DNA from 2 places in the Streptomyces sp. NPDC002490 genome. Region 2 is predicted to be linked to the other one. Evidence: riboswitches for the same ligand, from Rfam matches in the RefSeq annotation. Region 2 holds a riboswitch; the other holds the start of a gene.
The links. A riboswitch is a leader RNA that binds a small molecule or an ion and turns the genes downstream of it on or off. The one in region 2 is predicted to bind glycine.

Region 1: it holds a riboswitch for glycine, as region 2 does, so the genes downstream of both, gcvT (glycine cleavage system aminomethyltransferase GcvT) here and gcvP (aminomethyl-transferring glycine dehydrogenase) in region 2, are expected to answer to the same signal.

Annotation. Positions count from the first base shown of each region.
Region 1 is NZ_JBEOWM010000005.1:78,965-82,363, reverse strand. Features, by position in the region: gene glyA (serine hydroxymethyltransferase) at 1-626, opposite strand, end outside; gene gcvH (glycine cleavage system protein GcvH) at 648-1,028, opposite strand; gene gcvT (glycine cleavage system aminomethyltransferase GcvT) at 1,192-2,307, opposite strand; glycine riboswitch at 2,340-2,460, opposite strand; glycine riboswitch at 2,461-2,554, opposite strand; gene ABT092_RS04780 (AAA family ATPase) at 2,764-3,399, shown strand, end outside.
Region 2 is NZ_JBEOWM010000062.1:9,422-12,820, forward strand. Features, by position in the region: gene ABT092_RS27525 (DNA polymerase IV) at 1-1,053, shown strand, start outside; gene ABT092_RS27530 (PRC-barrel domain-containing protein) at 963-1,346, opposite strand; glycine riboswitch at 1,459-1,554, shown strand; gene gcvP (aminomethyl-transferring glycine dehydrogenase) at 1,726-3,399, shown strand, end outside.

The DNA.
Region 1 (3,399 bases), on a different contig from region 2:
ACCAGGCCCGCGAAGTGCGCCATGTCGACCATCAGATAGGCGCCGACCTCGTCCGCGATGCGGCGGAAGGCGGCGAAGTCGAGCTGGCGCGGGTAGGCGGACCAGCCCGCGACGATCAGCTTCGGCTTGGACTCCTTGGCGAGCCGCTCGACCTCGGCCATGTCGACCTGGCCGGTGGCGTCGTCCACGTGGTAGGCGACCACGTGGTAGAGCTTGCCGGAGAAGTTGATCTTCATGCCGTGGGTCAGGTGCCCGCCGTGGGCGAGGTTCAGACCCATGATCGTGTCGCCCGGCTTGAGCAGCGCGAACATCGCCGCCGCGTTGGCCTGGGCACCGGAGTGCGGCTGTACGTTGGCGTGCTCGGCGCCGAACAGCTCCTTGATCCGGTCGATCGCGATCTGCTCGACCACGTCGACGTGCTCACAGCCGCCGTAGTAGCGGCGGCCCGGGTAGCCCTCCGCGTACTTGTTGGTGAGCACCGAGCCCTGGGCCTCCATGACGGCGACCGGGGCGAAGTTCTCCGACGCGATCATTTCCAGGGTCGACTGCTGGCGGCGCAGTTCGGCGTCGACGGCGGCGGCGACGTCCGGGTCCAGCTCGTGCAGAGGCGTGTTCAGAAGCGACATCAGATGATCCCTAGTTGTGGGTCAGCCCGCGGAAAAGGCGGTGTAGTCGTCGGCGGTGAGCAGGTCCTCCGGCTCGGCCGCGACGCGCACCTTGAACAACCAGCCGCCCTCGAAGGGCGCGGAGTTCACCAGGGACGGGTCGTCCACCACGTCCTGGTTGGACTCCGTGACCTCGCCGGTCACCGGGGAGTACAGGTCGCTGACCGACTTCGTCGACTCCAGCTCGCCGCAGGTCTCGCCCGCGGTCACCTGCTGGCCCGCCTCGGGGAGCTGGGCGTAGACGACGTCACCGAGCGCACCGGCGGCGAACTCGGTGATGCCGACCGTGGCCACGCCTTCGCCGTCGGGGGCCGACAGCCACTCGTGCTCCTTGCTGTAGCGAAGCTGCTGGGGGTTGCTCATGGTGGGAATTCTCCTGTACGCGGGGGAGTGCTGAGGAACGGGATGTCTTGGCATGTGAGACGTGCGTCGGAGCGCACGGCCCGACGGACGTCATGTACCGCGCGGGGGCCCGGTGGAACCGGAGCGTGGTGCATCCGGGCGGGCCCGGTGGTGCGCGCGGAAACTACTTCCGGCGGCGGTAGAAGGGCAGTGCCACGACCCGGTACGGCTCGTGCGTGCCGCGGATGTCCACCCCGACCCCGGCGGTGCCCGGCTCGGCGTGCGCGGCGTCGACGTACGCCATGGCGATCGGCTGGCCGAGGGTGGGGGAGGGCGCGCCCGAGGTGACCTCGCCGATCACCGTGCCGTCCGCGACCACCGCGAACCCGGCGCGCGGCACCCGCCGGCCCTCGGCGACCAGGCCGACCAGCTTGCGCGGGGGGTTCGCCGCGGCCTTCTCGGCGGCGGCCTCCAGCGCCGCCCGGCCGACGAAGTCGCCCTCCTTCTCGAACTTCACCACCCGGCCGAGACCCGCGTCGAAGGGGGTCAGCCCGGTGGTCAGCTCGTGCCCGTACAGCGGCATGCCCGCCTCCAGGCGCAGGGTGTCCCGGCAGGACAGTCCGCAGGGCACCAGCCCGACCGGGGCGCCCGCCTCGGTGAGCGCCCGCCACACGCCCTCCGCGTGCTCGGGGGCGACGAAGAGTTCGAAGCCGTCCTCACCGGTGTAGCCGGTGCGGGCGATCAGCGCGGGGACCCCGGCGACCGTGCCGGGCAGCCCGGCGTAGTACTTCAACCCGTCCAGGTCGGCGTCCGTGACGGCGGCCAGGACGCCCGGTGCCTCGGGGCCCTGCACCGCGATCAGCGCGTAGGCGTCCCGGTCGTCGCGGACCTCCGCGTCGAAGCCCGCGGCCCGCTCGCGCAGCGCGTCCAGCACCGTCTGGGCGTTGCCGGCGTTGGCGACCACCAGGTACTCCGTCTCCCCGGTGCGGTAGACGATCAGGTCGTCCAGGATGCCGCCGTCCTCGCGGCAGATCATCGTGTACCGGGCGCGCCCCGTGGCGACGGTGCCGAGGTTGCCGACCAGCGCGTGGTCCAGCAGGTCCACCGCCTGCGGGCCGGTGACGGTGATCTCCCCCATGTGGGAGAGGTCGAACAGTCCGGCGCGGGTGCGCACGGCGTGGTGCTCGTCCCGTTCGCTGCCGTAGCGCAGGGGCATGTCCCAGCCCGCGAAGTCGGTCATGGTGGCACCGAGCGATCGGTGCAGCGCGTCCAGCGCGGTACGGCGGGGGGCGGTGCTCATGAAGGTGCTCCCAGGGCATGACGGCGAGATGGTCCTCCCCATCTGTCATCGGACCTGAGAGGTTCGCCGGGAGCCACGCCGCTGGGCGGCGGCCCGGTTTGCACCTTGGGTGGGACCGCGCGTACGACGTCGCGGTCCGCTTTTCAGATGTGCCTCGCCCGCGCGGTATCTGGGCCTGAGAGATTCAAGGGAGGGACTTGCTCCTTCGGCGCCCCGGTACGGCCGGGGGCTCTCCCGCGCGGGTTCAAGCGGCCGGTATGCAGTTGGCGGGCACATCATTGCACGCTCGCGCCGCCTTGGGCAGGGTGGCGTCCCCCCGACCCCGCGGCACCGGTCCGGGGCGGTCCCCGTCACGGACCCGTGGCCGTATCCGTACGCGATCCGGACCCGCGAAATTACCGGCTCTTTACACTCTACGGGGAAGGCTCACGTGACGGACTGGAGGGGACGATCACGGTGAACACGACGAGGGGGTACGCGAGCGCCGCTGGCGTGGCGCTGCCCGAGCAGGCGGGTGCCGCCGCCGCGCGGGCGCGCACGGAGCGGGCCGCCGCGGTGGTCCGGGACCTACGGGACCGGGCCGGCCGCGGGCCGCACGCGCTCCGGTTCGCCCCCGGTGACCTGGTGGTGGTGTCCGGGCTGCCGGGCAGCGGCAAGTCCACGCTGATGTCGCGCACGGTCCGCGACACCTCCGTCAGCCTCGTCCGCGCCGCCCTCGCGACCCCCGTCGCCCCGGCGCGGCGCATCGACTCCCAGGACACCCGCGACCGCTGGGCCCGCCGGATGCCCGCCGCCCTGCCGTACGCCCTGTACCGGCCGCTGGTGCGGGTCGCGCACTTCGCCGGCTTGCGGCGGGCGCTGCGCTCCGGGGAGAGCGTGGTGGTCCACGACTGCGGCACCCAGGCGTGGGTGCGCCGCTGGCTGGCCCGAGAGGCCCGGGCCCGCGGCACCCGGCTGCACCTGCTGTTGCTCGACGTGGCGCCGGACACCGCCCTCGACGGGCAGCGCCAACGGGGCCGGGGCGTGTCCCGGTACGCCTTCGCCCGCCACCGGCGGGCGATCGGCCGGCTGGTGCGGGACGCGCAGCGGGGG
Region 2 (3,399 bases):
CTGCGCGCCGACATCCGGGCCGCCACGGGGCTGACCGGGTCGGTCGGGCTGGCCGCCTCCAAGATGGTCGCCAAGATCGCATCGGAGGAGGCCAAACCGGACGGTCTGCTGCTGGTGCGGGCGGGCACCGAACGGGCCCTGCTGGCCCCCATGGCGGTCCGGGTGCTGCCGGGGGTGGGGCCCGCCACCGGCGACCACCTGCGCCGGGCGGGCATCAGCACCGTCGGCGAACTCGCCGAGGCCGGCGAGGACGAACTGGTGCGGCTGCTGGGCAAGGCCCACGGAGCGGGCCTGTACGCGATGGCCCTCGCCCGCGACGAGCGGCCGGTGGTGGCCGAACGCGAGACGAAGTCGGTGTCCGTGGAGGACACGTACGACGTCGACATCCACGACCGGACCCGGGTGCGGCTGGAGGTGCAGCGGCTCGCCGAACGGTGCGTGCGACGGCTGCGGGACTCCGGCCATTCGGGCCGCACCGTGGTGCTCAAGGTGCGCCGCTACGACTTCTCGACGCTCACCCGCTCCGAGACGCTGCGCGGGCCCACCGACGACCCCAGGGTGGTCCGCGAGGCGGCCGGCCGCCTGCTGGAGTCGGTGGACACCACCGGCGGCGTGCGGCTCCTCGGCGTGGGCGTCAGCGGCCTCGCCGACTACACCCAGGAGGACCTGTTCGCGCAGGCGGCCGGGGAGCACCCGCCCGAGGTGCCCGCCGACACGGAGGCCGATCCGGGGGCCGAAGGCCCGCAGGACCCCGTGTCGTCCGCCCGTGCGTCCTCCCGGTGGGCGGCCGGACACGACGTCCACCACGCCGTCCACGGGCCGGGCTGGGTCCAGGGCAGCGGGGTGGGACGGGTGACGGTGCGCTTCGAGACCCCAAACTCCCCGCCGGGCCGGGTGCGGACCTTCGCCGTGGACGACCCCGACCTCACCCCCTCCGACCCGGTCCCCCTGGTGGCGGACGGCTACCTCTCCCCGGACGGCTCGGGCTCGTCCCCCGGGCCGGCGGCCCACTCGCCGACGTCCGGGCCGGGAGAGGCCACGTCGAGCCCGTAGTGGTGGTAGAGCCGCAGCTCCTGTTCGGGGGAGAGGTGGCGCCCCACGCCGAAGTCCGGGGCGTCCCTGATCAGGGCGCGCTCGAAGGGCACCCGGAGGGTGCCCGCCACCAGTTCGCTGGGCTCCAGGGGGACGAACGCGTCCCGGCTGAACAGACCCGTCCGGATCGCCGCCCACTCCGGCACTCCCGTGGCGTCGTCGAGGTAGACCTCGTCCACCGTGCCGATCCTCGCACCGTGGAGGTCGAACGCCTTGCGGCCGATCAGGTTGCGCGGATCGATGTCGGTCTGCACGTGCCCTCCAGCTCGTCGCAACTCATCCGTCAGCACCACGAAAGAGCAGATTTCCGCAGGCGGCCACTCGAAGCCCCGTGCGAAGAGCCGCTGGTAGGCTGGAGGCGGCTGTCGACCCCGTGCGGGAGAGCTCCCTGGCCACGGTCGGGGGCGCCGAAGGAGCAAATCCTCCCCGGAATCTCTCAGGCCCCAGTACCGCGCGGGTGAGGTCACTCTGGAAAGCAGGGCGGGCGGTTTCCGGACCTCCGCCCTCACCGACGGTGAAAGTCGGGCCGCGCGCCCGGTGAAGCTCTCAGGTTGAGATGACAGAGGGGGAGGCCGTCCGGGCACCCGCGTCATGGTGCCCCTCGCAGGTCGTACCGACCAGGAGGCCCCCGCAATGACTGTCAACCGTCCCCCGCTCTCCCAGCTCGAACAGGGCATTCCGTTCGAGCGGCGCCACATCGGCCCCGATGCGGAAGCCCGTGCCAAGATGCTCGCCCAGGTCGGGTACGGCTCACTGGACGAGCTGACGGCCACCGCGGTCCCCGACGTCATCAAGAACGCCGAGGCGCTCGACCTGCCCGCGGCCCGCACCGAGGCCGATGTCCTCGCCGAACTGCGCTCCCTCGCCGACCGCAACGACGTCCTCGGCTCCATGATCGGCCTGGGCTACTACGGCACCTTCACCCCGCCGGTCATCCTCCGCAACGTCATGGAGAACCCGGCCTGGTACACCGCCTACACGCCGTACCAGCCGGAGATCTCGCAGGGCCGTCTGGAGGCCCTGCTGAACTTCCAGACGACGGTGGCCGAACTGACCGGGCTGCCCACGTCCGGAGCCTCCCTCCTGGACGAGGGGACCGCCGCCGCCGAGGCCATGGCACTCTCCCGCCGGGTCGGCAAGGTCAAGGGCGGCGTCTTCCTCGTCGACGCGGACACCCTGCCCCAGACGGTCGCCGTCATCCGGACCCGCGCCGAACCGACCGGGGTGGAGGTCGTCGTCGCCGACCTGACCGCCGGCATCCCCACCGAGGTCGCCGAGCGGGGCGTCACCGGCGTCCTGCTCCAGTACCCGGGGGCCTCCGGGGCCGTGCTCGACCTGCGCCCCGTCATCGAACAGGCCCACGAACTGGGCGCCGTCGTCACCGTCGCCGCCGACCTGCTCGCCCTCACCCTGCTGACCCCGCCCGGCGAACTGGGCGCGGACATCGCCGTCGGCACCACCCAGCGCTTCGGCGTGCCCATGGGCTTCGGCGGCCCGCACGCCGGCTACCTGGCGGTGCACGAGAAGTTCGCCCGCAACCTGCCCGGCCGGCTCGTCGGCGTGTCCGTCGACCGCGACGGCGACCGCGCCTACCGGCTCGCGCTCCAGACCCGCGAACAGCACATCCGCCGCGAGAAGGCCACCAGCAACATCTGCACCGCCCAGGTGCTGCTCGCCGTGATGGCCGGCATGTACGCCGTCTACCACGGGCCGGAGGGCCTGCGGACCATCGCCCGCCGCACCCACCGCTACGCCGCGGTCCTCGCGGCGGGCCTGCGGGCCGCCGGTGTCGAGGTGGTGCACGGCGCGTTCTTCGACACGGTGACGGCACGGGTGCCCGGCAGGGCCGCCGCCGTCGTGGCCGCGGCCCGCGAGGACGGGGTCAACCTGCGGCTGGTGGACGCCGACCACGTCGGCGTGGCCTGCGACGAGACCACCACCCGCGAGCAACTCGGGACGGTCTGGACCGCCTTCGGAGCCGACGCCGACGTCGAGGACCTGGACGCGAGGGTCCCGGACGCTCTGCCGGCGGCGCTGCTGCGCACCGACGACTACCTGACGCACCCCGTCTTCCACCAGTACCGCTCCGAGACGGCGATGCTGCGCTACCTGCGCCGGCTCTCCGACCGGGACTACGCCCTCGACCGGGGCATGATCCCGCTCGGTTCCTGCACGATGAAGCTGAACGCCACCACCGAGATGGAACCGGTCACCTGGCCGGAGTTCGGGCAGCTGCACCCCTTCGCCCCTGCCGAGCAGGCCCAGGGTTACCTGACGCTGATCCGGGAACTGGAGGACCGGCTCGCC